3 regions of the Stenotrophomonas sp. Marseille-Q4652 genome follow, and region 3 is predicted to be linked to each of the others. Evidence: predicted binding sites of a transcription regulator. Region 3 holds the regulator's gene; each other region holds the start of a gene.
What was found. The regulator FliA, encoded in region 3, starts transcription of late flagellar genes. The targets are predictions, from matches to a motif close to TAAAGTTTNNCNNNCNNNGGCCGATAA.
Positions count from the first base shown of each region.

Region 1 (7,259 bases), 730 kb from region 3:
GGCCATAGCGGGCCGCCACTCCTGTCAGCCCAACCGACGTCGGGCAATGAGACCGCCAATCCCGGGAAAAGTTCAGCACCCCGTCACGGCGGCACCGCACCAGCTTTTAACCGTCGTTCCGCTAGCCTCTACCAATAGGTGTGACCAAGCGGACGCCGTCACCCCACCATTGGGATTTGACGGCAGGGAAACAACCTCTCGATCATAGCGACCTTCTCCATACACAACCGGATGGAACCCCATGCTCTCAGGCTTTGATGGGCTGCGTTTGAATCACTGGCAGGCCGAGATCCGCGAAGACGGCGTCGTCGTCCTCACCCTCGACCGCCTCAACAGCGCGGTCAATGCGATGTCCCAGGACGTGCTGCTGGAACTGGGCGACCTGGTCGAGCGCATGGGCATCGATCCGCCCAAGGGCGTGGTGGTGCGTTCGGGCAAGCCGGCGGGCTTCATCGCCGGCGCCGACCTGAAGGAATTCCAGGAGTTCGACCGCCAGGGCACGGTCAATGACGCGATCCGTCGTGGCCAGAACGTGTACCAGAAGCTGTCCGAGCTGCCCTGCCCGACCGTGGCCGCGATCCACGGCCACTGCCTGGGCGGCGGTGCCGAGCTGGCGCTGGCCTGCCGCTACCGGGTCGCGTCCAACGACAGCTCCACCCGCATCGGCCTGCCGGAAACCCAGCTGGGCATCTTCCCGGGCTGGGGTGGCAGCGCGCGCCTGCCGCAGCTGGTCGGCGCCCCGGCTGCGATGGACCTGATGCTGACCGGCCGCACCCTGTCGGCCTCGGCCGCACGCGGCATCGGCATGGTCGACAAGGTTGTCGCCCCGGCCGTGCTGGTGGACACCGCGGTGGCCCTGGCCCTGTCCGGCACGACCCGCCCGTTCAAGCAGCGCGCCACCGCGTGGGCGACCAACACCTGGCTGGCGCGCAAGATCCTTGCGCCGCAGATGGCCAAGCAGGTCGCGCGCAAGGCCAGGAAGGACCACTACCCGGCGCCGTACGCGCTGATCAACACATGGGCCAAGGCCGGTGGCAGCGGCATCCAGGCGCGCCTGGACGCCGAGCGCCGCGCCGTGGTCAAGCTGGCCGCCACCCCGACCGCGCGCAACCTCATCCGCATCTTCTTCCTGAGCGAGCGGATGAAGGGCCTGGGTGCCGGTGACCATGGCATCAGGCACGTGCACGTGGTCGGTGCCGGCGTGATGGGCGGCGACATCGCCGCGTTTTCTGCGCTGAAGGGCTTCAACGTGACCCTGCAGGACCGCGAGCAGCGTTTCATCGATCCGGCCATGGAACGCGCGCAGACGCTGTTCGCCAAGAAGGTCAAGGACGACAGCAAGCGCCCGGCCGTGGCGGCGCGACTGAAGGCCGACCTGGCCGGCGAAGGCGTGGCCGAGGCCGACCTGGTGATCGAAGCGATCATCGAAAACCCGCAGGCCAAGCGCGACCTGTACGCCACGCTCGAGCCGAGGATGAAGGCCGATGCGCTGCTGACCACCAATACCTCCTCGATCCCGCTGGTTGAGCTGCGCGACCACATCGCGCGTCCGGCCCAGTTCGCCGGCCTGCACTACTTCAACCCGGTGGCGCAGATGCCGCTGGTGGAGATCATCCGCCACGACGGCATGGCGCCGGAGACCGAGCGCCGCCTGGCCGCGTTCTGCAAGGCGCTGGGCAAGTTCCCGGTGCCGGTGGCGGGCACCCCCGGCTTCCTGGTCAACCGCGTGCTGTTCCCGTACATGCTCGAGGCGGCCAACTGCTATGCCGAAGGCATCCCGGGCCCGGTGATCGACAGGGCCGCGGTCAAGTTCGGCATGCCGATGGGCCCGATCGAACTGCTCGACACCGTTGGCCTGGATGTGGCTTCGGGCGTGGGCAGGGAGCTGGCGCCGTTCCTGGGCCTGCAGATCCCGGCGGCACTGGCCACCGTGGAGCCGAACAAGCGCGGCAAGAAGGACGGCCAGGGCATCTACAAGTGGGAGAACGGCAAGGCGGTCAAGCCGGAAGTGGCCAAGGACTACCAGGCTCCGGCCGATCTGGAAGACCGCCTGATCCTGCCGCTGCTCAACGAGGCGGTGGCCTGCCTGGCCGAAGGCGTGGTCAGCGATGCCGACCTGCTCGACGCCGGCGTGATCTTCGGCACCGGCTTTGCCCCGTTCCGCGGCGGCCCGATCCAGCACATCCGCGCCACCGGCGCCGACGCGCTGGTCGAGAAGCTGCGCACCCTGCAGGGCCGCTACGGCGATCGCTTCGCCCCGCGTCCCGGCTGGGACAACCCGGTCCTGCGCGAGCCGGTGGCCTGAGGCCAGCGGTAAAGGGCAAAAAGAAACGGAGCCAAAAGGCTCCGTTTTTCTTTTTTGCCACCGGAACAATCAGTGCCGGTGGCCGTGGTGATCGTGATCGTGATGATCGTGGTGGTGATCATGCCCATGGCCGTTGCCGGCACCCACGCCACAGGCTTCGTCGCCGCAGTGGTCAGCCTCCACCTGCAGGGTCACATGCTCGATGCCGAACCGCTCATGCAGCAGCTCGCCCAGCGAGCGGCGCAGGCGGTCGGGATCCTGCCCCTGTCCCATCACCACGTGTGCGGTCAGCGCCGGGGTACTGGAAGCCAGTGCCCACACATGCAGGTCATGCACGTCGACCACGCCAGGATGCCCGCGCAGAGCGGCATCCACCTGGCCCAGCTCGATGCCCTTGGGCACGCCTTCCAGCAGCACGTTCAGGGCCTCACGCAGCAGGATCCAGGTCCGCGGCAGCACCCACAGCCCGATCAGGATCGCCAGGATCGGATCGATCAGCTTCCAGCCGGTCCAGCGGATCAACAGCGCGCCGATGATCACCGCCACCGAGCCGAGCATATCGCTCCACACTTCCAGGTAGGCACCCTTGAGGTTGAGGCTCTCGCCGCTGCCGGCGGCCAGCAGGCGCATCGCCACCAGGTTGACCGCCAGGCCGAACACCGCCACCAGCAGCATGCCGACCGAAGCGATCTCCTGCGGCTGGCGGAACCGTCCGACCGCCTCCCACAGGATGTAGATTGCCACCAGGAACAGCAGCGCGCCGTTTGCGACGGCTCCCAGTGCCTCCAGCCGCACGTAGCCGTAGGTGCGGCGTGCATCGGCCGGACGCCGGCTCAGGCGTACAGCGACCAGCGCGATGGTCAGGCCCAGGGTGTCGGTGGCCATGTGCGCGGCGTCGGACAGCAGCGCGAGGCTGTTGGTGTAGAAGGCGCCGGCCACCTCGACCAGCAGGAACAGGCCGGTCAGGCCCAGTGCCCACCACAGCGGGCGTTCGTGACGGATCTGGGTGGGGACGTGGTTGTGGTCGTGGCTCATGGCGGCTCCGGGGGCTGGAGCAAGCGTAGGGAAGGCCGCCTGCGTAGACTATTACAGGCACCCGAAACCTCAGGTTTTCCCGGCGTGCGCCGATAATTCCCTGTTCGCCCCCACTCCAGAACGGTTGTCCAGATGTACTCCCACGAAAACAGCACCAGTGAGACCACCCGCCCGCTGGCGGAGGCATGGGTCGCGGTGCTGGAAGGCACCCCGCCCGCTGCCCGGGAGACGCTGGCTGCCCTGGCCGACCAGGGCCCGGCCGAAATGGCCTCGTACTTCTATGGCGCAATGCTCGATGACCCGCGCGCCAACCGTTTCCTGTCGCACGACCAGGTCCGCGGCCGGCTGAAGCCCGCCATGGAGCGTTGGGTCCACCAGTTGTTGCGGGCGACCCCGGATCAGGTCGAGCACCTGATCATTGTCCAGCGCGTCATCGGCGACGTGCATGCCCAGGTAGGCATCCCGGTGGATCTGGTAACCCGCGGCGCGCGCATCCTCAAGCAGCGCCTGTCCGAGCGCATCATCGAAGTGGCTCACGCCCCGGAAGTGGCGTACGCGGCCATGGCCTGCCTGAGCTCGTCGATCGACATCGCGCTGGAAGGCATGACCCTGGCCTACACCAGCTCCCGGGAACGCTCGGCACGCACCGACGCCGCCTATCGCCTGTTCTCGCTGATGCAGAACGTCAGCACCGAGCGCGAACGCCAGCGCGCGCTGCTGCTGGACTGGGAGAACAGCCTGCTGTACACGGTTGCGGCCCAGGCACCGCCGAACACCAGCATGCCGTTGTCACAGTCGGACTTCGGCCTGTGGTTCACCCACAAGGGCATTCCCAGCTTTGGCGAGAGCAGCGAGACCCGTGGCATCAGCCAGCTGATCGCGCAGATCGACGACGAACTGGGTACCGTCGCCGAAGCCAGCACCCCGGCGGAGCGCTTCGCGGTGCTGCAGCCGGTGCGCAGCCAGCTGGCGCAGGTGCGCAACCTGCTGGGCATGCTGTTCGAGCGCGTGGGCGAGCTGGATGCCGGACGTGACGCGCTGACCAGCCTGCTCAACCGCCGTTTCCTGCCGACCGTGCTGCGCCGGGAAATCGAGCTGGCCGCCAGGACGGGCGAAAGCTTCGCTGTGCTGCTGCTGGACCTGGACCATTTCAAATCAATCAACGACCACCATGGCCACGAGGGCGGCGACCGTGCCCTGCAGCACGTTGCGGCGATCCTGACCCAGTACTCGCGCGGTAGCGACTATCTGTTCCGCTACGGTGGCGAGGAGTTCGTGGTGGTGCTGGTGTCGGTCAACGAGTCGCAGGCGCTGATGATTGCCAGCGAACTGTGTTCGCGCATCGCCCAGTCGCCGATCGCCATGCCCGATGGCGAGGCGCTGCCGATCACCGCGAGCATCGGCCTGGCCCTGCATGACGGCCATCCGGATTACGAGCGCCTGATGGCCCGCGCCGACGGCGCGATGTACCAGGCCAAGAAGCAGGGCCGCAACCGCATCATCCTGGCCACGCCCGAGCTGCCAATCGCCCCGGGCCTGCGCGAGCTCGAGCGCCGCTGACCGGTCAGCCCCTGCCCGGCGGCACCGTGTCCGGCCGCGGCGCGGCGAGCTCGGCCAGGCGCTGCGGCTGCAGCAGTTCGATCTCGCGCTGGCGTACCGCGATCACCCCGTCATCGCACAGCCGGCGCAGCACCCGGCTGGCGGTTTCCGGCGCCATGCGCAGGTAGTTGGCGATGTCCGCACGGGCCATGGCCAGGTTGAAGTGGGTAGCCGAGAAGCCGCGCCTTGCGTAACGCGACGACAGGTCCAGCAGGAAGGCGGCCATCCGTTCCTCGGTGCTGTGGTTGGCCGCCAGCGAGGCGATCTTGCCGATCTCCGCGCTGAGCAGGCTGAACAGCCGCGCCTGCAGCCCGGGCGTGCGCGTGGCCAGCAGGCTCATCTTCGAGAACGAGAACCGGCACAGGTACACCGTATCCAGCGCCACCGCATTGCACGGATAGCGCGTGCCGTGGATGGCATTGAGGCCGATCACCTCGCCGGGCAGGCTGAAGCCGAGCACCTGCTCGTTGCCCTGGCTGTCATCGACGAAGGTCTTGACCATGCCCGCGCGCACCGCGGCAATCGCGTCGAAGGGATCGCCGGCGCGGAAGATGTAGTCGCCTGCGTGGTACGGGCCGACGTGGTCCACCAGCACGTGCAGGTCCGCCAGGCGGGTCTTGTCCATTCCTTCGGACATGCAGGCATCGGAGAACGCACAGGTGCTGCAGAAGCGCAGCGCATCGCCATCGTCGGCGGCCGCCGGGTTCGGCGTGAGCCGGGCATCGCGCTGTGGCTGGGAAGGGATGGACATTGATCCGGCTGGGACTGCGGGCACATGGGGATGATACCCCCCGCCCCCGCCGCCTCCGCGTGGTGACCGAGGCCGGCATGTGCCGTGACATGTCCGCCAGACCCTCTAAACTTCGGGGTGCAGCACGCGCCTTCCGTAGCGCCTGGCCGTCTCCCGTCCCACGGTGAGCGCCGGGCCATGCTCCTTTTCCGGGCGCGTCGCTATGTACGAGGATGACTTTTGCAGACCACTGATTCGACCAACGCGCGCCCGGCCAAGGGCGGCGCGGAGCACACCCCGCTGATGAAGCAGTTCTTCGCGGCCAAGTCCGAATATCCGGACCTGCTGCTGTTCTTCCGCATGGGTGACTTCTACGAGCTGTTCTACGACGACGCCCGCAAGGCGGCGCGGCTGCTCGACATCACCCTGACCCAGCGCGGCAGTTCCGGCGGTGCGCCGATCCCGATGGCCGGCGTGCCGGTGCATGCCTACGAAGGCTACCTGGCGCGGCTGGTGGCGCTGGGTGAGTCGGTGGCGATCTGCGAGCAGATCGGCGATCCGGCCGCGTCCAAGGGTCTGGTCGAACGCAAGGTGGTGCGCATCGTCACCCCCGGCACGGTGACCGACGAGGCGCTGCTGGACGAGCGCCGCGACACCCTGCTGATGGCCGTGGCCCGCACCCGCCAGGGTTACGGCCTGGCCTGGGCCGACCTGGCCGGCGGCCGCTTCCTGGTCAACGAGGTCGAGACCGACGACGCGCTGGAAGCCGAGCTGGCGCGACTGGAACCGGCCGAGCTGCTGGTGCCCGACGAGGAGGACTGGCCAGGTTTCCTGCGCCAGCGCAGCGGCGTGCGCCGTCGCGCGCCGTGGCTGTTCGATGCCGACAGCGGCCGTCGCCAGCTGCTGGCCTTCTTCAAGCTGCATGACCTGTCCGGCTTCGGCATCGACGACAAGCCGCGCGCCACCGCTGCCGCCGGCGCGCTGCTGGGTTACGTCGAGGAAACGCAGAAGCAGCGCCTGCCCCACCTGACTGCCATCGCCACCGAAACCGCCGGCGAGGCGATCGCGATGAACGCCGCCACGCGCCGCCACCTCGAGCTGGACACGCGCGTGGATGGCGACACCCGCAACACCCTGCTCGGGGTGCTCGATACCACGGTGACACCGATGGGCGGGCGCCTGCTGCGGCGCTGGCTGCACCGCCCGCTGCGCCTGCGCGAGGTGCTGATGCAGCGCCACCACGCGGTGGCCACGCTGGTTGACCGCGGCGCCGATGCCGAGCTGCGCGAATCCTTCCGTGCGCTGGGCGACATCGAACGCATCCTCACCCGCATCGCCCTGCGTTCGGCACGCCCGCGTGACTTCTCCACCCTGCGCGATGGCCTGGCAATGCTGCCTTCGGTCGCCGACGTGCTGGCTCCGCTGGATTCGCCGCGGCTGGCCGCGCTGCGCGGCGAACTGGGGTCGCACGAGGACAGCGCGCGCCTGCTGGCCAGCGCGGTCGCCGAGCAGCCGCCGCTGAAGCTGTCCGATGGCGGCGTGATCGCCGAAGGCTTCGACGCCGAGCTCGACGAACTGCGCCGCCTGTCC
Region 1 covers NZ_CAKAKE010000001.1:321,875-329,133, reverse strand. Annotated here, with positions in the region: gene rpoE (RNA polymerase sigma factor RpoE) at 1-6, opposite strand, end outside; gene LG380_RS01460 (3-hydroxyacyl-CoA dehydrogenase NAD-binding domain-containing protein) at 242-2,305, shown strand; gene LG380_RS01455 (cation diffusion facilitator family transporter) at 2,375-3,340, opposite strand; gene LG380_RS01450 (GGDEF domain-containing protein) at 3,473-4,900, shown strand; gene LG380_RS01445 (helix-turn-helix domain-containing protein) at 4,905-5,690, opposite strand; gene mutS (DNA mismatch repair protein MutS) at 5,973-7,259, shown strand, end outside.
Region 1: LG380_RS01450 (GGDEF domain-containing protein) is a predicted target of FliA. The motif match lies at 3,410-3,436, and genes of this name have one in related genera.

Region 2 (7,259 bases), 2.0 Mb from region 3:
GGTGTCGCCGCCACCTGCGTTGAAGGGCATGCCATCGGCCCAGTTCCAGTCGTAGCTGTAGCTGCTGTTGCCGAAGCCGACATCCACCTGCGCCATTACATTGGTCCGACTGTTGAACAACGCACCGTTGGGACAGGTGACCGCGCCATTGGTGGTGAAGCAGTGCACCTGGCCGTAGAGGCCGGCGGTAACGGTGTAGAAGCTCACCGAGGTCCAGCTGGCGGGCAAGGTCCGCAGCGAGCCCGTGCCGCTGCCGGTCCAGCGGTTGTAGCCGTAGTAGGTCACCCCGGTGCTGGGGTACAGGCCAAAGGTGTAGTAGTTGTACGGATATACCCACGCCTCGGCGTTGCAGGTTGGCGCCAGCGCATTCTGGTACCCGGTGTAGAGACAGGTCTGCAGGCCGCGGATGCCGCCGCCGATATTGATGAAGCGGCGCACGCTGCCCTGGTAACCGTGGTACTTCATCATCGCCAGCGCCATGGTGCTGCCCAGCGAATGCGCCACGATGTCGACCTGGGACTTGCCGGTGTAGGTCTTGACCCTGTCGATGAAGGTCTTGAGTACGTTGTAGCTGTAAGGCTCGTGGTAATTGATCTGGGGCGTCTTGCGTTCGTCCACCGACAGATAGGTCACGCCGAACAGCTCGCAGTCATTGTAGCCGGCGGCCTTGAGCTCCTCATACACGGAGCGTGTCGGTTTGCTGTAGCCGTTCACCGCGCCCGGTGGCATGTCGAAGCTCAGCGCGTTGTCGCCATTGCCATGGATGAAGACCACCGGCGTGCGGCTGGCGGTGCAGCTGCCACCCCCGAAACCGCCATAGCCCACGCCTGGATTGAAGCCACCGGCGTACTGCGTCTGGGTGCCCTGGCAGGTGAAGCCATTGTTGGAGCCGCAGTCCAGGGCGGAAGCATTCCCTGCCCACAGGCCCGCCAGCGCCATGCAGCCGGCGACCAGCCAGCACAGCGGACGAGCGATTATCGTGCGAGGCTGCGTGGTCCGCGTTGCTTGCGTCATGGCGAGCCCTCCCAGGCGCCTTGGTGACCGGCCCATGCTTCCCATGTGCAATGCACCAAGGCATTGGACGAAAGGACAGGGGGGGAATGCTGAAGCAGGGGGCGAGAGCTCCAGCCTCGCGCTGGCGCAGGGCTTCATCGCGAATCAACCCGGCCATTGATCTCATGCGTTCTGTAGTAGCCCTTTCCACCAACAGCCCTGTCCCAAGGAGCAACCATGCGATCCCTCCCAGTCCTTTCGTCCAGGATGTCCGCGTGCCTGGTGCTGGCAACCGTGTCCTGCGCCACCACCCGCGGGTCGGCTTCAGAAGGCGGCAGCACCGTCACCATTGAAGGAGTCGTGGCGTCCATCGACACCCAGCCGTGGACCTACGATGGGCACGCGGTAGTGCAGGTCGACGTTGTCGGCCGCGGGCGCGTGGCAGTGCAGCTGCCGGCACGCTGGAACCTCTGTCAGGCCGCGCCGGTAGACGTACAGGCGCTGGCCGTGGGAACGCGTGTCCAGGCTGTCGGATCGGCTGAAGGGGATGGCGCGATTACCGTCTGCAGCGACGCCGCGCACCGGCTCGTTCCGCTCTGACGCGCGCATCGGACTACGCGTGCAGTTCAGAGCTCAAATCCGATTGCAGCGGGGCTGATCGCCCTTACGGTGAAGTGGGGTTTCAAGGACGTCCGGTTCAGCTCTGACGGACAGGTCGTGACCCTCACTACCTGCGAGTGGTGGTGCCTTGTGAAGTCGGAGACGAGGCTGCAATCCACTTCGCGCGACTGGCTGCAGTTGGAAGGTGAGATCACGCTCTGAGCCGGAGCCCCAAGGCAGGGCATCGTTCGCGACGTTCGGTTTGCACCCTCGGCGGTATGTTCGGGAAACACTCGACGAGGTGTTTGCCATGCAAATCGAAGGTTCCTGCCACTGCGGCAACGTGCGCTTCCGCTGCCAGGCCTACGCGCCGGTGCCGTTCCTGCAGTGCTACTGCTCGATCTGCCGCAAGACCGCCGGTGGCAGTGGCAGTGCGATCAACCTGGGAGCGCGCGCCGATACGCTGGAGGTGGAAGGGCGCGAGCACCTTGGCGTGTACCGGGCAAAGCTCGGCGAGGATGATGGCAACTGCCGCATCAGTTCCGGGCAGCGGCATTTCTGTACCGGCTGCGGCAGCGCGTTGTGGCTGTTTGATCCGGAGTGGCCCGATCTGGTCCACCCGCATGCCTCGGCGATCGACACTCCGCTACCGGTGCCGCCGGAGCGGCTGCACATCTTCCTCGACTCCAAGGCCAACTGGGTGCAGGTTCCCGAAGGGCCGGGCGAGGTGCATGTGCAGCAGCTTCCCGATGTCTCGCTGGAAGAGTGGCACCGCCGCCACGGGCTGCTGGACCCGTAGGCGGTGTAGCGCCCCGCGGCCTTTACCGTGGCCCGGTATCGGCTGCGTCAGCGCAGTGGCCTGCGCTGTCCGCATGGTCGTAGCCAGTGGGTTGCCCGGGGCCGCGCGCCAGCCGGAGGCGACCCTCGGCCTCGAACCGGACGAGCGCGCCGTCAACATCCTGGGCCAGCACGTCCGGGTCGGTGACATCCTCGATGCAGATCCAGCAGTCACGCTGTTCCTTGCCAAGGTAGAGCGCGGCGTCGGCCAGTTGCAGCAGCCGGTCGCGCGCCACCGGGGCTGCGCTGCCCGTGGTCGCCGGCAGGACTATGGCGCCAATGGTGCAGGTCACATCCAGCGCGGTGCCGTCAGGCAGCTGCATGGGCTGGTCGGCAAAGGCCCGGCGGACGCGCTCGATCACGCAGCCCACCTGCGCGCGATCCTTGACCCGGGTTGCCAGCAGGAATTCCTCGCCGCCCCAGCGCACCACCATGTCCGAGTCGCGCAGCGTGGCCCGCAGCCTGCGCGCGGCTTCCACCAGCACGGTGTCGCCGGCGGCATGCCCATGGGTGTCGTTGATGCGTTTGAAATGGTCGATGTCGACCAGGCACAGGGCCAGCACATGGCCCCTTTCGGCCGGGCCTGCACGATGCAGGCGCTCCAGTTCCGTTTCGATGTGCTGCTCGAAATAGCGTCGGTTGTGCAGGCCGGTGAGTCCGTCCTGCAGGCTCATCGTGTGGAAGTGCCGGGCCAGCTTCCGGTCCTGGCGCAGCCGCAACAGGATCACCAGCAGTACCAGCAGCAGGATGGCTACCAGCGCGCCGGCCAGCAGCCGCAGGCTCATCAGCCGTTGCTGCTCCATCTGCTTGAGCGCACGCTCCTTCTCGACCAGTTCGTCCTGCAGCTTGGCTTCCACCTGCAGGCGGTTGAGTTCGGCGCGCGAGGCGGCGTGTATCGAGCCCTGCTTGAGCTGGGCCTCGAGCGTGCGAATGAACAGCCGGTGCATGGCCTCCAGTCCGGCCATCCGCCACTCGGGCTGCTCCAGCACGGTCATGCGCTTGGCCAGGTCCAGCTTGACCTGCAGCGGATCGCGTTCGTCCAGGTCGCGGCACGGAGCGAGCTCGGCGTGGCCATCCAGCCCAAGCTTGACCAGTTCCTGGTAACAGCGAAGGTAACGGGAAGGCGTAGCGCGCGAGCGGGGCGCAGCGTGTGACTGCGCCAGGTAGCGGCGCGAATCCTCCAGGCGACCCAGCTGCAGCGCCGACAGGGCGGAGAACACCAGGGCCGAACGGATGAACTCGCCATTGCCGCGGTCGACCCTGTCGAACCACTCCAGCGCGAGCGCGTAGTCGTCCAGGTGCAGCGCGTGCGCCACGCCGATGTTGTGCTGGGCCAGGCTGATGTCGAAATCAAGGCTGGTGTTGGCCGGATCGGCCTTCTTCATTTCCTGCAAGCGGGTGATGGCCAGCTGTTGCAGCTCGACGCCCTTGGCCACGTACTCCGGGTCGCCATACATGACGTACAGGCCGCCGGTATTGAGGGTGATGTCGTTGAGTACGGCGGGCGAGAGCCGGTCGCCCATCGCCAGCGCCCGCTCGTAGGTGCCGAACGCACCACGGATGTCACCGGCTTCGGACTGGCGCCATGCCGCGACCGACAGCGCCTGTGCCGCCAGGTCGGCCTTGCCCTGGCCCAGCGCATCGACGTGTATGTGGAACAGCGCGGGGATTGTGATGTCCGGACGGTTCTCGTCGGCGATCAGGCAGATCAGCCGGTAGGGAAGGTCCTCCGCTACCGGCGGCGCTTCACGGCAACTCTCCAGAACCTGCTCGAATTCGCTGTCCCGGTAGAGGGTTTCCGCCGCCGCGCGTGCCTGCTGGTAACGCGGATCGTCGGCGGTGACGGCCGCCGATGCGGGGCAGGCGGGCAACACGGCCAGCAGCAATGCCCAGCCCCAGCCCATGGCCGGTGCGCGGATAGCCGGAAGAGCGCTGGCGAAGCGCCCTGCAAAGGCCACTGGTCGAACTGCGCGTGGACCGCTCCCGTGCCGCAGGAACCGGACCAGGCGGATGAATCCCCTGTTGCTCATGGCTGCATCCCGAGGAATGAAAGGCCTGAAGGCCCGCTACAGGTAGCGGCCGCGCAAGGGAATAGTTGAATGGCGCGTACCCGACGTGTGCCGGGGGGGCGCGCGGTGCCGTTGCGGTGGCCTCCTGTCGTCGGTTGGCTGGCTGCGGCCGGCACAGCGATGGCACACTGCTGGCATTGGGGAGTCACCACGCATCGGGGAAGGCGAATGGGATTGCTGGACGGCCTGCTGGGCAATGCATCGAAGATCGATCCTGCGCTGGTCGAGCAGGAATTCCAGAAACTGCTGGCCGCGGGGGAGCGGGTCGAACACGCCTACAAGCTGGTGCGCGACTATTTCTTGTTCACCGACAAGCGCCTGGTGCTGGTCGACAAGCAGGGACTGACCGGCAGCAAGGTCCAGTACCACTCCATCCCTTACAGCAGCATCAGCCACTTCACGGTGGAAACCGCGGGTCCCTTCGACCTGGACGCGGAGCTGCGCATCTGGGTCCGTGGCACGGCCGCGCCGGTCCAGAAGCAGTTCAACCGGCAGGTGGACATCTACGAGGTACAGGCAGTGCTCGCCAGCTACGTCTGCTGAGTGATCCGTTCCACCGCACGCCGTCCTCCTCCAGTCGCCGCCTTGCCGATGTCCTTGCGTACCAGCACCACCGCCCTCCTGCTCGCCCTGGCGTCGATCCCGGGCTGTGCATCCACGTCCGGGCCGGCGCAGGTGCCGGCCAGTGCCGAGGCCGCCCCGGCATTGCCGCGCTCGGTGGTGCAGACCGTTGAAGAGGACAGCAGCGCGTCCGCGCACCGCTTCGTCTATGAATACACCAGGCCCGTGTCCGCGGCGCTGGAAGAGATCTACACCCGCGTGCGCGAGGCCGACCTGTTCCGGCAGTTGCCGGAGATCCAGGCCATCGACGGCATGTTCGCGCTGCCGCGGCAGCTGCGTTACGTCGCGGTCGAATGCGGCGACTGGGGCGCGTTCTACGACCCGGACCAGGACGAGGTGGTGCTGTGCTACGAAACCCTGCGTGCACTCTACGAGCAGGGCCAGCGCCACCAGCAGGCGCTGGACCTTGGCGATGAGCATCCGCTGCGCTATGTGCGCGCGAACGTGCGCTTCATCCTGCTGCACGAGACCGGCCATGCCTTGGTGGAGATGCTGGACCTGCCGGTGACCGGCCGCCAGGAAGATGCGGTCGACCAGCTCGCCGGGGTGCTGATGCTGCGTTTTGCCGGTCTGGACGAGACCCCGGAGCAGGTGGCCGAAAACCTGCGGCTGGCCGCCAACTGGATGCTGACCCACAGCACCGGTGCCTACAACCTGGACGCCTACGCCGACGAGCATGCGCTGGGCGAGCAGCGTTTCTTCAACCTGCAGTGCCTGGTATACGGCACCGATCCGGAGGGTTTTGCCGGAATGATCGCTGCCGGCGAGCTGACCGAGGGCCGGGCCGAACGCTGTCCGTCCGAGACCCGGCGCATCAGCCGGGCCTGGGTGCGCTTGCTGGTGCCGTATCTGGCTCCGGGATACGAGGCCTACGAGGAAGAAGCCGAGCGTTTCCTGCAGAAGCGCTGAGCTTCCCGGTCGTCGCAACCCGCTGCGATACGGTGGCTTCAGTCGGCAGCGCGTACACTGGCCCTCCACTCCCCACCCAGGAAAGTCCTTGGCCAAGCCCAATTACTCCTTCGAAAAGCGTCAGCGCGAAATTGCCGCCAAGAAAAAGAAAGACGAGAAGGAGGCCAAAAAGCGGGAAGCACGCGAGGCAGCCAAGGCAGCCAACGCACCTGCCGACAGCGTCAGCGCGGACTGAGTTTCCGCTCCATCGGCCATGATGCCCGGGCGGGAAGCCGCCGCCTGTTGAGCGTTTCATCCGGGCGACGATCCGTCACGGCGTCGCCAACAGTCGTGGCCCGTACCTTCACCACGGCTGCCCCACACTCGGCGCATGCGCCAACTCGCCGAGAACTTCTGGAACCTACGCGGCCCGCAGCGTGTAGCGGGCGTGATCAACGTGGGCCCCCACATGTCCGTGGTCCGTCGGGCCAACGGACGCTTCGTCGTGGTCGATGCCGCACCGCTGGATGGCGCGCAGCGTGACGCGCTGCTCTCGCTGACCGATGGCGGCACGCTGGTCGACGCGGTGGTGCATGTGCATCCGTTCCATACGCTGCACGTCGAAGCGCTGCACCGGCTGCTTCCCTCGGTGCCGATCCATGGCACCGCACGTCATCGCCGCAAGGTCCCGACCGTGCCATGGGCGGGGGAGCCGATCGAAGCCTGGGGTGCCGACAACCCGCTGGCCGAGGTCTTCGAGCTGTCCATTCCCGATGGCGTGGACTTCGTCTGTCCCGACGAGCGCGTGCACGTGGCCTCGGTGCTGGTACGGCATCGCCAGAGCGGCATCGTGCACGTCGATGACACGCTCAATGTCATGGCCGCGCCGGGCGTGCTGGGTCGCGTGCTGCCGCAGTCTTCCCTGCGCATGCATCCGATGCTGGGCAAGGCGCTGACCCCGCGGCGTGGTGCCGCTGATGCGTATGTGCCTGGGCTCGCGATCTCGCCCGGCGCTGGGCCGATACGCCCTTCGTGTGTGCCGCGCATGCCGCCGTGCGCGAGCTGCCGGCCGGTGGCTTTACCCATGAGGTGCTTGCGGCACTGGATCGCGTTTCGCCGACGCTCGAGCGCCACCGCCAGCAGCACGGCTGACCGCCTTGCCGGGTGCGCTGCGCATCAGCGTGGCGCCTGTTTCCTTCCCCCCTACGGAGTTTCCATGACCTCACGTCTGCTTTCCCCGCTCGACCTTGG
Region 2 covers NZ_CAKAKE010000001.1:3,026,435-3,033,693, forward strand. Annotated here, with positions in the region: gene LG380_RS14315 (hypothetical protein) at 1-1,014, opposite strand, end outside; gene LG380_RS14320 (hypothetical protein) at 1,231-1,593, shown strand; gene LG380_RS14325 (GFA family protein) at 1,904-2,392, shown strand; gene LG380_RS14330 (GGDEF domain-containing protein) at 2,415-4,460, opposite strand; gene LG380_RS14335 (PH domain-containing protein) at 4,668-5,042, shown strand; gene LG380_RS14340 (DUF4344 domain-containing metallopeptidase) at 5,091-6,029, shown strand; gene LG380_RS14345 (hypothetical protein) at 6,118-6,264, shown strand; gene LG380_RS14350 (alkene reductase) at 7,225-7,259, shown strand, end outside.
Region 2: LG380_RS14330 (GGDEF domain-containing protein) is a predicted target of FliA. The motif match lies at 4,503-4,529, and genes of this name have one in related genera.

Region 3 (7,259 bases):
TGTGTGACTTGCGGTCGAGCACAGCGCGGCCGTCGAACCAGCCCAGCGCGGTACTGGGCGCATGCAGCACCTCGACCACGCGGGCCAGCGGCAGGGCGTAGACGTCCTCGCCGGCCTGCACCAGCAGGGTCGGCAGGATCGCCAGGGTCAGCGGCACGCGGATCAGGAAGCGGCTGCCACGGCCGAGTTCGGACTGGATCTGGATCTGTCCGCTCAGCTCGCGGATGCGCGACTGCACCACGTCCATGCCGACGCCGCGGCCGGAGATGTCGGTGACTTCCTGCTTGGTCGAGAAACCGGGCAGGAACACCAGGTGCAGGCACTCCTCGCTGCTCAGGCGGGCGGCGGCTTCCGGATCGAGCAGCCCCTTCTCGCGCGCCTTGGCACGCAGCCGTTCCGGGTCGATGCCGGCGCCGTCGTCCTGCACCTCGATGCTGACGTAGTCACCTTCCTGCTGCGCCGACAGGCGCACGTGGCCGCTGGGCGGCTTGCCGGAGGCTTCGCGCAGGTCCGGCATCTCGATGCCGTGGTCGATGGCGTTGCGCACCAGGTGCACCAGCGGATCGGCCAGGGCCTCGACCAGGTTGCGGTCCAGCTCGGTGTCAGCGCCGATCAGCTCCAGCTCCACTTCCTTCTTCAGGTTGCGGGCCACGTCGCGGGCGACCTTGGGGAAGCGCGAGAACACCTTGCCCACCGGCTGCATGCGGGTGCGCATGACCGCCGACTGCAGGCGCGCGGTGGCGATGTCCAGCGTGGACACGGCGCGGTCCAGTTCCTCGTCCTTGAGCCGGGAGCGCAGGGTCTTGAGGCGGTTGCGCGAGAGCACCAGCTCGCCAATCAGGTTGACGATGGCGTCCAGGCGCTTGGTGTCCACGCGCACGGTGTGCTCGGCCTCGGCGGCCGGCTTGGCTGCGGGCTTGGACACCGGTGCCGGGGTGGCGCGCGGGGCAGGCACGGGCGCCGGCGCCGGGACCGCCGCCAGCGGCTTGGCGCCGGGCGCGGCACCGCCGTGCAGCTGGTCAAGCAGTGCCTCGAATTCGTCGTCGGTGATCATGTCACCGCCCGCGGCAGGCGCCGGGGCGGCCGGCTTGGCACTGGGCGGGGCCTTGCCATGCAGCTGGTCGAGCAGGGCCTCGAACTCGTCGTCGGTGATCAGGTCGCTGCTCGACGACGCGGCCGGCGCGGGCGCGGCAGCCACCGGCTGCGGTGCGGCCGGTGCGGCGTTGACGTCGAACTGGGCGATCAGTTCCGGTGGCGCGTGTTCGGGTTCGGTGCCGGCGGAGACGGCGTCGAGCATGGCCTGCAGCCAGTCCAGCGACTGCTGGGCGGCATCGAAGTGATGCGCCTGCAGTTCCGCCTGGCCGGAGCGGGCCATGCCCAGGGTTTCCTCGGCGGCGTGGCACAGCCCGACCATGGCATGGATGCCAAGGAAGCCGGCACCCCCCTTGAGCGTGTGGAAGCCGCGGAATACCGCGTTGAGCTGTTCGCTGTCCTGTGGCGCCTGTTCCAGCGACACCAGCTGTTCGCCGAGGCGATCCAGGATCTCCTGGGCCTCGACGATGAAATCGGCGGCAATGTCGTCGGGTACGGCGCTCATGTCGTTACAACCCCAGGTCGGAAAGCAGGTCGTCGGCGTCGTGCTGCGACACCGCGTGGCGGTCCAGGCCGCCGACGGCGGGACCGGCAAGGCCGGCCTTGCCGGCTTCTTCCTTGCGCGGCGGCAGGCCGAGTTCGCCGAAGCCCTCGTGCACGCGGCGCACGATGCCCACGACGCGGCGGATGATCTGGCCGGTCAGGTCCTGGTAGCTCTGTGCCAGCGCCATCTCGGTCAGGTTGTGGCGGATCTGGTCGACAAGGTGGCCCTGGTCCTCGCTCAGGCCGCCGTCGCGCAGCTGGCCGGCGAGGGTGCGGCACTGTTCGGCCAGGTCCAGGGTGCGGTGGGTGGCCTGTTCGGTCATCGCCACCACGTGGTCCAGGCGCGCGCAGGCATCGTCCAGCTCGCCGCTGTCGGTCGGCAGGCGCGGCAGTTCGCCCAGCGCCTGGCCCAGCTCGCGGGCCAGCCGGCTCAGGCCGGCCATCATCGGCTGCTGGCGCAGGGCGGCCAGCGCGTCGATCTGCTCGCGCCAGGCGGCTTCGTCGCCGTTTTCCAGGGCAGCCAGCGCATCCTGCAGCCGGCCGATCAGGGCGGATCTGTGGTCGGCGGCGTTCATCAGGCGCCTGCCAGCCGCTCGAAGATCTTGCCCAGCTTCTCTTCCAGCACCTGGGCGGTGAACGGCTTGATGATGTAGCCGTTCACGCCGTTCTGGGCGGCCTCGATGATCTGCTCGCGCTTGGCTTCGGCCGTGACCATCAGCACCGGCAGGGTCTTCAGGGCGTCGTCGGCGCGGATCGCCTTGAGCAGCTCGATGCCGGTCATGCCCGGCATGTTCCAGTCGGTGACCACGAAGTCGAACGGCTGGCTGTGCAGCAGGGCCAGGGCGGCATTGCCGTCCTCGGCTTCAGCGGTGTTGTTGAAGCCCAGGTCGCCCAGCAGGTTCTTGACGATGCGCCGCATCGTCGAGAAGTCGTCCACGATCAGGACCCGCATGTTCTTGTTCAAATCTGATTCCTCGTTCAATGGTCCTCGAGGCCGGCATCGGCCGCCTCGAAAATCTTCAGTCGGCCACGCAGGCGGAGCACTGCCTGGCCGTGGATCTGGCACACGCGCGATTCGCTGACGCCGAGCACGGCGCCGATTTCCTTCAGGTTCAACTCCTGCTCGTAGTACAGCGACAGCACCAGCTGTTCGCGTTCGGGCAGGTGGCTGATCGCCTCGGACAGGGCGCTGCCGAACTGGCTGCGCTCCAGCAACTGCTGCGGGTTGGGGCCACCGCGGGCGATGGTGTCCAGCTCGCCGTGGTCCTCGACGCGCGATTCCAGGCTCAGCACCTGGCCGCGTGCGGCGTCTTCCATAAGCCGCTGGTATTCGGACAGCGGCATGTCCATCGCGGCGGCCACCTCGGTGGCGCTGGCGGCACGGCCGGTTTCCTGCTCGAGCCGGCGGATGGTGGCGGCGGCGTCACGGGCACGGCGGTGCACCGAGCGCGGCACCCAGTCGCCACGGCGGATCTCGTCGATCATCGAGCCGCGGATGCGGATCGAGGCATAGGTCTCGAACGAGGCGCCCTGGTCGGCGTCGTAGCTGCGCGAGGCCTCGATCAGGCCCATCATGCCGGCCTGCACCAGGTCGTCGATCTCCACGCTCGCCGGCAGGCGTGCGGCCAGGTGGTGGGCGATGCGGCGGACCAGGTCACCGTGCTGGGTGATGCACTCGGTGGCGCTGCAACGCTGCACCTCGCGGTACTGGGCGGCGGCCTTCATGCCGTCACCCCGCGATGGATGATGCGCTCCAGGAAGAACTCGATGCCGCCACGCGCTTCGGTCGGCGGCTGCCAGCGCGCGGTGCGGGCAGCCATTTCCTTGATCGCCATCGACGCGGGCGCGGCGGGATACGCCTTCACCACCGGCTGCTGGCGCTGCACGGACAGCCGCAGCCAGTCGTCCTGCGGTACTGCGCCCAGGTAGTTGAGCGATACGTCGGCGAGGAATTTCTCGCACACGCGGACCAGCTTGTCGTAGAGCATGCGGCCCTCCTGCGGGTCGCGGACCATGTTGGCCACCACCTGGATGCGGTCCACCCCGCGCTCGCGCGAGAGCACCTTGATCAAGGCGTAGGCGTCGGTGATCGAGGCCGGCTCGTCGCAAACCACCACCACGGTGTCCTGCGCGGCCTGGCAGAAGGTCAGCACGCTGTCGGTGATGCCGGCGGCGGTGTCGATGATGAGGATCTCGACCTCGCGCTCCAGCTCGGAGATCACGTCGACCAGGCCGGCGTGCTCGGCGCGACCAAGGTCGGCCATGTGCCGGCGACCGGAAGCGGCGGGGATCACCAGCAGGCCGGCGGGGCCTTCGATGATCACTTCCTCCAGCGTGCAGCGGCCGGCGACCAGGTCAGCCAGGTTGAAGCGCGGCTGCAGGCCAAGGATCACGTCAACGTTGGCCAGGCCGAGGTCGGCGTCCAGAAGCAGCGTCTTCTTGCCCAGCTCGGCCAGGGCCACGGCCAGGTTGGCGGCGATGTTGCTCTTGCCCACGCCGCCCTTGCCGCCGGTGATGGCGATGCTGCGCACGGCTCCGAGCGGCTGCCGGCGCGTGGCCGACAACGGGAAGGTGGTGGTCAGCTTGGCGTACTCACGCGACTGCATGGTTGAACTCCGGGTTGCAGGGCATATCGGCAGCGCGGCGCAAATCTTCAAGGCGAAGTACGAGGTTGGCGGCGCTGGCGCGATGCAGGTCGTCCGGTACGTCCTGGCCGTCGGTCACCCAGGTGATCGGCAGGCGGTGGTCGACCGCGATCGACAGGGCGCTGCCGAAGCGGCTGGTCTCGTCCAGCTTGGTCAGCACCAGGCCCTGCGGGTTGGCCGCACCGAAGCGACGCACCACCTCGTCCATGTCCTGGAAGCTGGTGTTGGCCGGCAGCACCAGCTGGGTGCTGACGTGGCCGGAGGCACGCAGCCACTGCAGCTGGGCAGCCAGGCCGCGGTCACGCTGGCCCAGGCCGGCGGTATCGATCAGCACCAGCTTGTAGTCGGCCAGGCGGTTCAGAAGCTGGCTCAGGTTGGTACCGCTGTTGGCCTCGTGCACGGCAATGCCCAGGGAGCGGCCAAAGCCGTACAGCTGCTCACGGGCACCGATGCGCTGGGTGTCGGTGGTGACCAGGGCCACGTCGCGGGCGGCATGGGCTTCGGCGAAGCGCGAGGCCAGCTTGGCGATGGTCGTGGTCTTGCCGGCGCCGGTCGGGCCGACCAGGGCGAACACGCCACCGGCTTCGATCGGGTCGACCGGGGTGATCGGCAGGCGGCGCGAGACCAGGCCCAGCATCAGGCCGCGGGCACGGTGCAGTTCGGTGTCGGCCGGGATTTCCATGGCCACGTCGCGGGCCAGGCCGGCGTCGAAGCCATACTCGTCCATCAGGTCCATGGCCTGGGCACGCACCGGGCAGCCACGCAGGCGCTCGTCGGTGAAGCGGCTCATCTCGCGCTCGATCATCTGGCGCATGACCGTCAGCTCCTTGCGCATGGCGGCCAGCTGGCCGTCTTCGCGGGGGGCCGGCACCGCGCTCAGGGTCGGGGCGGCAGTGCGTGCGTCAGCCGGGGCCTGCTCGATGGCCGGCGAGGGCGCTGCCACCGGGGTCGGCTCGACGAACGGGCGCTGCGGAGCTTCCGCGGCACGTTCGGCGATGTTCGGCGACGGCGCGGCCGGGGTGCGCTCGGCGAAGGCCGGCAGCGGAGCGGGCTGGGCATGTTCGCCAAGGCTGCGCGGTGCGGCGACCGGCTCCAGCGGCAGGTAGCTGGCCTCGTCGAGGAACGACGCCGGCTGCTGGAAGCTGCGCGGCGCTTCCTGGCGCGGCGACGGGGTCGGTTCGTGCAGGGCGTGGCCGGTCGGCGCGTGGCGCGGTTCCGGTGCAGCGGCCGGGGCCGGGCGGGCGAACGACGGCAGCGGCATGTCTTCCAGCGGCGGGTCGATCTGGAAGCGCGCGCGGTTGAGCGGGGCAGCCGGGGCGGCGGCCGGACGCGGCGCCTGGCGGGCGAATCGGTCAGCCGGCAGTGCCGGCGGATCCTCGTCGGTGGAGGGCAGGGTGGCGAAGTCCTGCACCGGCACGCTGACCGCCGGGCGAATGGCCGGGCGCGGCTTCAGCAGCGAGGCGAAGCGGCTGGTGAAGCCGGATTCGGCCGGCGCTTCCACGGTGCGGCCGGTGGCGCCGACGGCGGCGCGGGCCAGGGCGGCCACGGCCGAGGTGGTCGGGGCCACGGGTTCCGGCTCGGGCGACCTGCGGCGGGTGACCGCGGCGATCATCGCCTCGGCGGCGCTGCGCGGCTTGGCCGGTGCGGCCGGCTTCGGGCGGGAGGCCTCCAGGGCGCGCTGCACGACTTCCTCGTCGTAGTGCGCGGCGGCGACGATCTCCACGCCCTCCTCGATTCGCCGGTTGGACAGGATGACCGCGTCAGGACCGTGTTCCTTGCGCACCAGGTTCATGGCGGAGCGCATATCGGAGGCGACGAAACGTTTGATTTTCATGCTGTGGTACCGGGAAAGTTGAATTCTGTTTGCCAGTGGGGCGCGTGGGCTCGCGCTGCCGGGTCATGCGGATGGAGCGGGTGTTGCGGGTGACCGTTTTCCGACGCTGCCGCCGGAATCCGGTCGCCGTCAGCTGATGGTTCCGACCAGCTTCAGGCGCTTGTCTTCGGGGACCTCGCTGTAGGCCAGGACCGAGAGCGCCGGGACGCTGTGCCGGACCAGTCGCGCCAGCGCGGCGCGGACCTGACCGGGCACCAGCACGACGGCTGGCTCGTTCTTGGCTTCCTGCTTGCTGACGCATTCGGCCAGGCTCTGGTGCAGACGCTCGGCCAGACCGGGTTCGAGCGCGGCACCATTGCCTTGAGTGGATTCCTGCAAGACGCGTTCCAGTTGCGGGTTGAGGGTGAAAACCGGCAGTTCCTGCGACATGCCCGCGATTTCCTGGACGATGAAGCGGCCGAGCGAGTTGCGTACCGCGGCGGTGAGGCTGGCCGGGTCCTGGGTGAGCGGGGCGTTCTCGACCAGCGCCTCGACGATCTTGCGCAGCTGGCGCACCGGGATGCGTTCGACCAGCAGGTTCTGCAGCACCCGCACCACCACCGACAGCGGCAACGACTTGGGCGTGAGGTCTTCCACCAGCTTGGGCGCGGTCTTGGCCAGGTTGGCCAGCAACTGCTGCACTTCCTCGTGGCCGAGCAGTTCGGGCGAGTGCTCGCGGATCAGGTGCGACAGGTGGGTGGCGATCACGGTGGCCGGATCGACCACGGTGTAGCCCAGCGATTCGGCATGGGCGCGCTGGTGCGGCTGGATCCAGGTCGCATCCAGGCCGAAGGCCGGGTCCTTGCCGGGAATGCCGTCCAGGGTGCCGATCGCGCTGCCCGGGTCCAGGGCGAGTTCGCGGTCCGGCAGGATTTCGGCGGTAGCCACCGGCACGCCGTGGATCAGCAGGCGGTAGCCGGCGGCAGGCAGTTCCAGGTTGTCGCGGATGTGGACCGACGGAATCAGGAAACCCATGTCCTGGGTCAGCTTGCGGCGCACGCCCTTGATGCGCGCCATCAGTTCGCCACCCTGGCTGGCGTCGACCAGCGGGATCAGGCGGTAGCCGACTTCCAGGCCCAGCGGATCGACCGGGCGCAGTTCGTCCC
Region 3 covers NZ_CAKAKE010000001.1:1,049,147-1,056,405, reverse strand. Annotated here, with positions in the region: gene LG380_RS04865 (chemotaxis protein CheA) at 1-1,597, opposite strand, end outside; gene LG380_RS04860 (protein phosphatase CheZ) at 1,602-2,210, opposite strand; gene cheY (chemotaxis response regulator CheY) at 2,210-2,599, opposite strand; gene LG380_RS04850 (RNA polymerase sigma factor FliA) at 2,614-3,360, opposite strand; gene LG380_RS04845 (MinD/ParA family protein) at 3,357-4,241, opposite strand; gene flhF (flagellar biosynthesis protein FlhF) at 4,228-6,114, opposite strand; gene flhA (flagellar biosynthesis protein FlhA) at 6,244-7,259, opposite strand, start outside.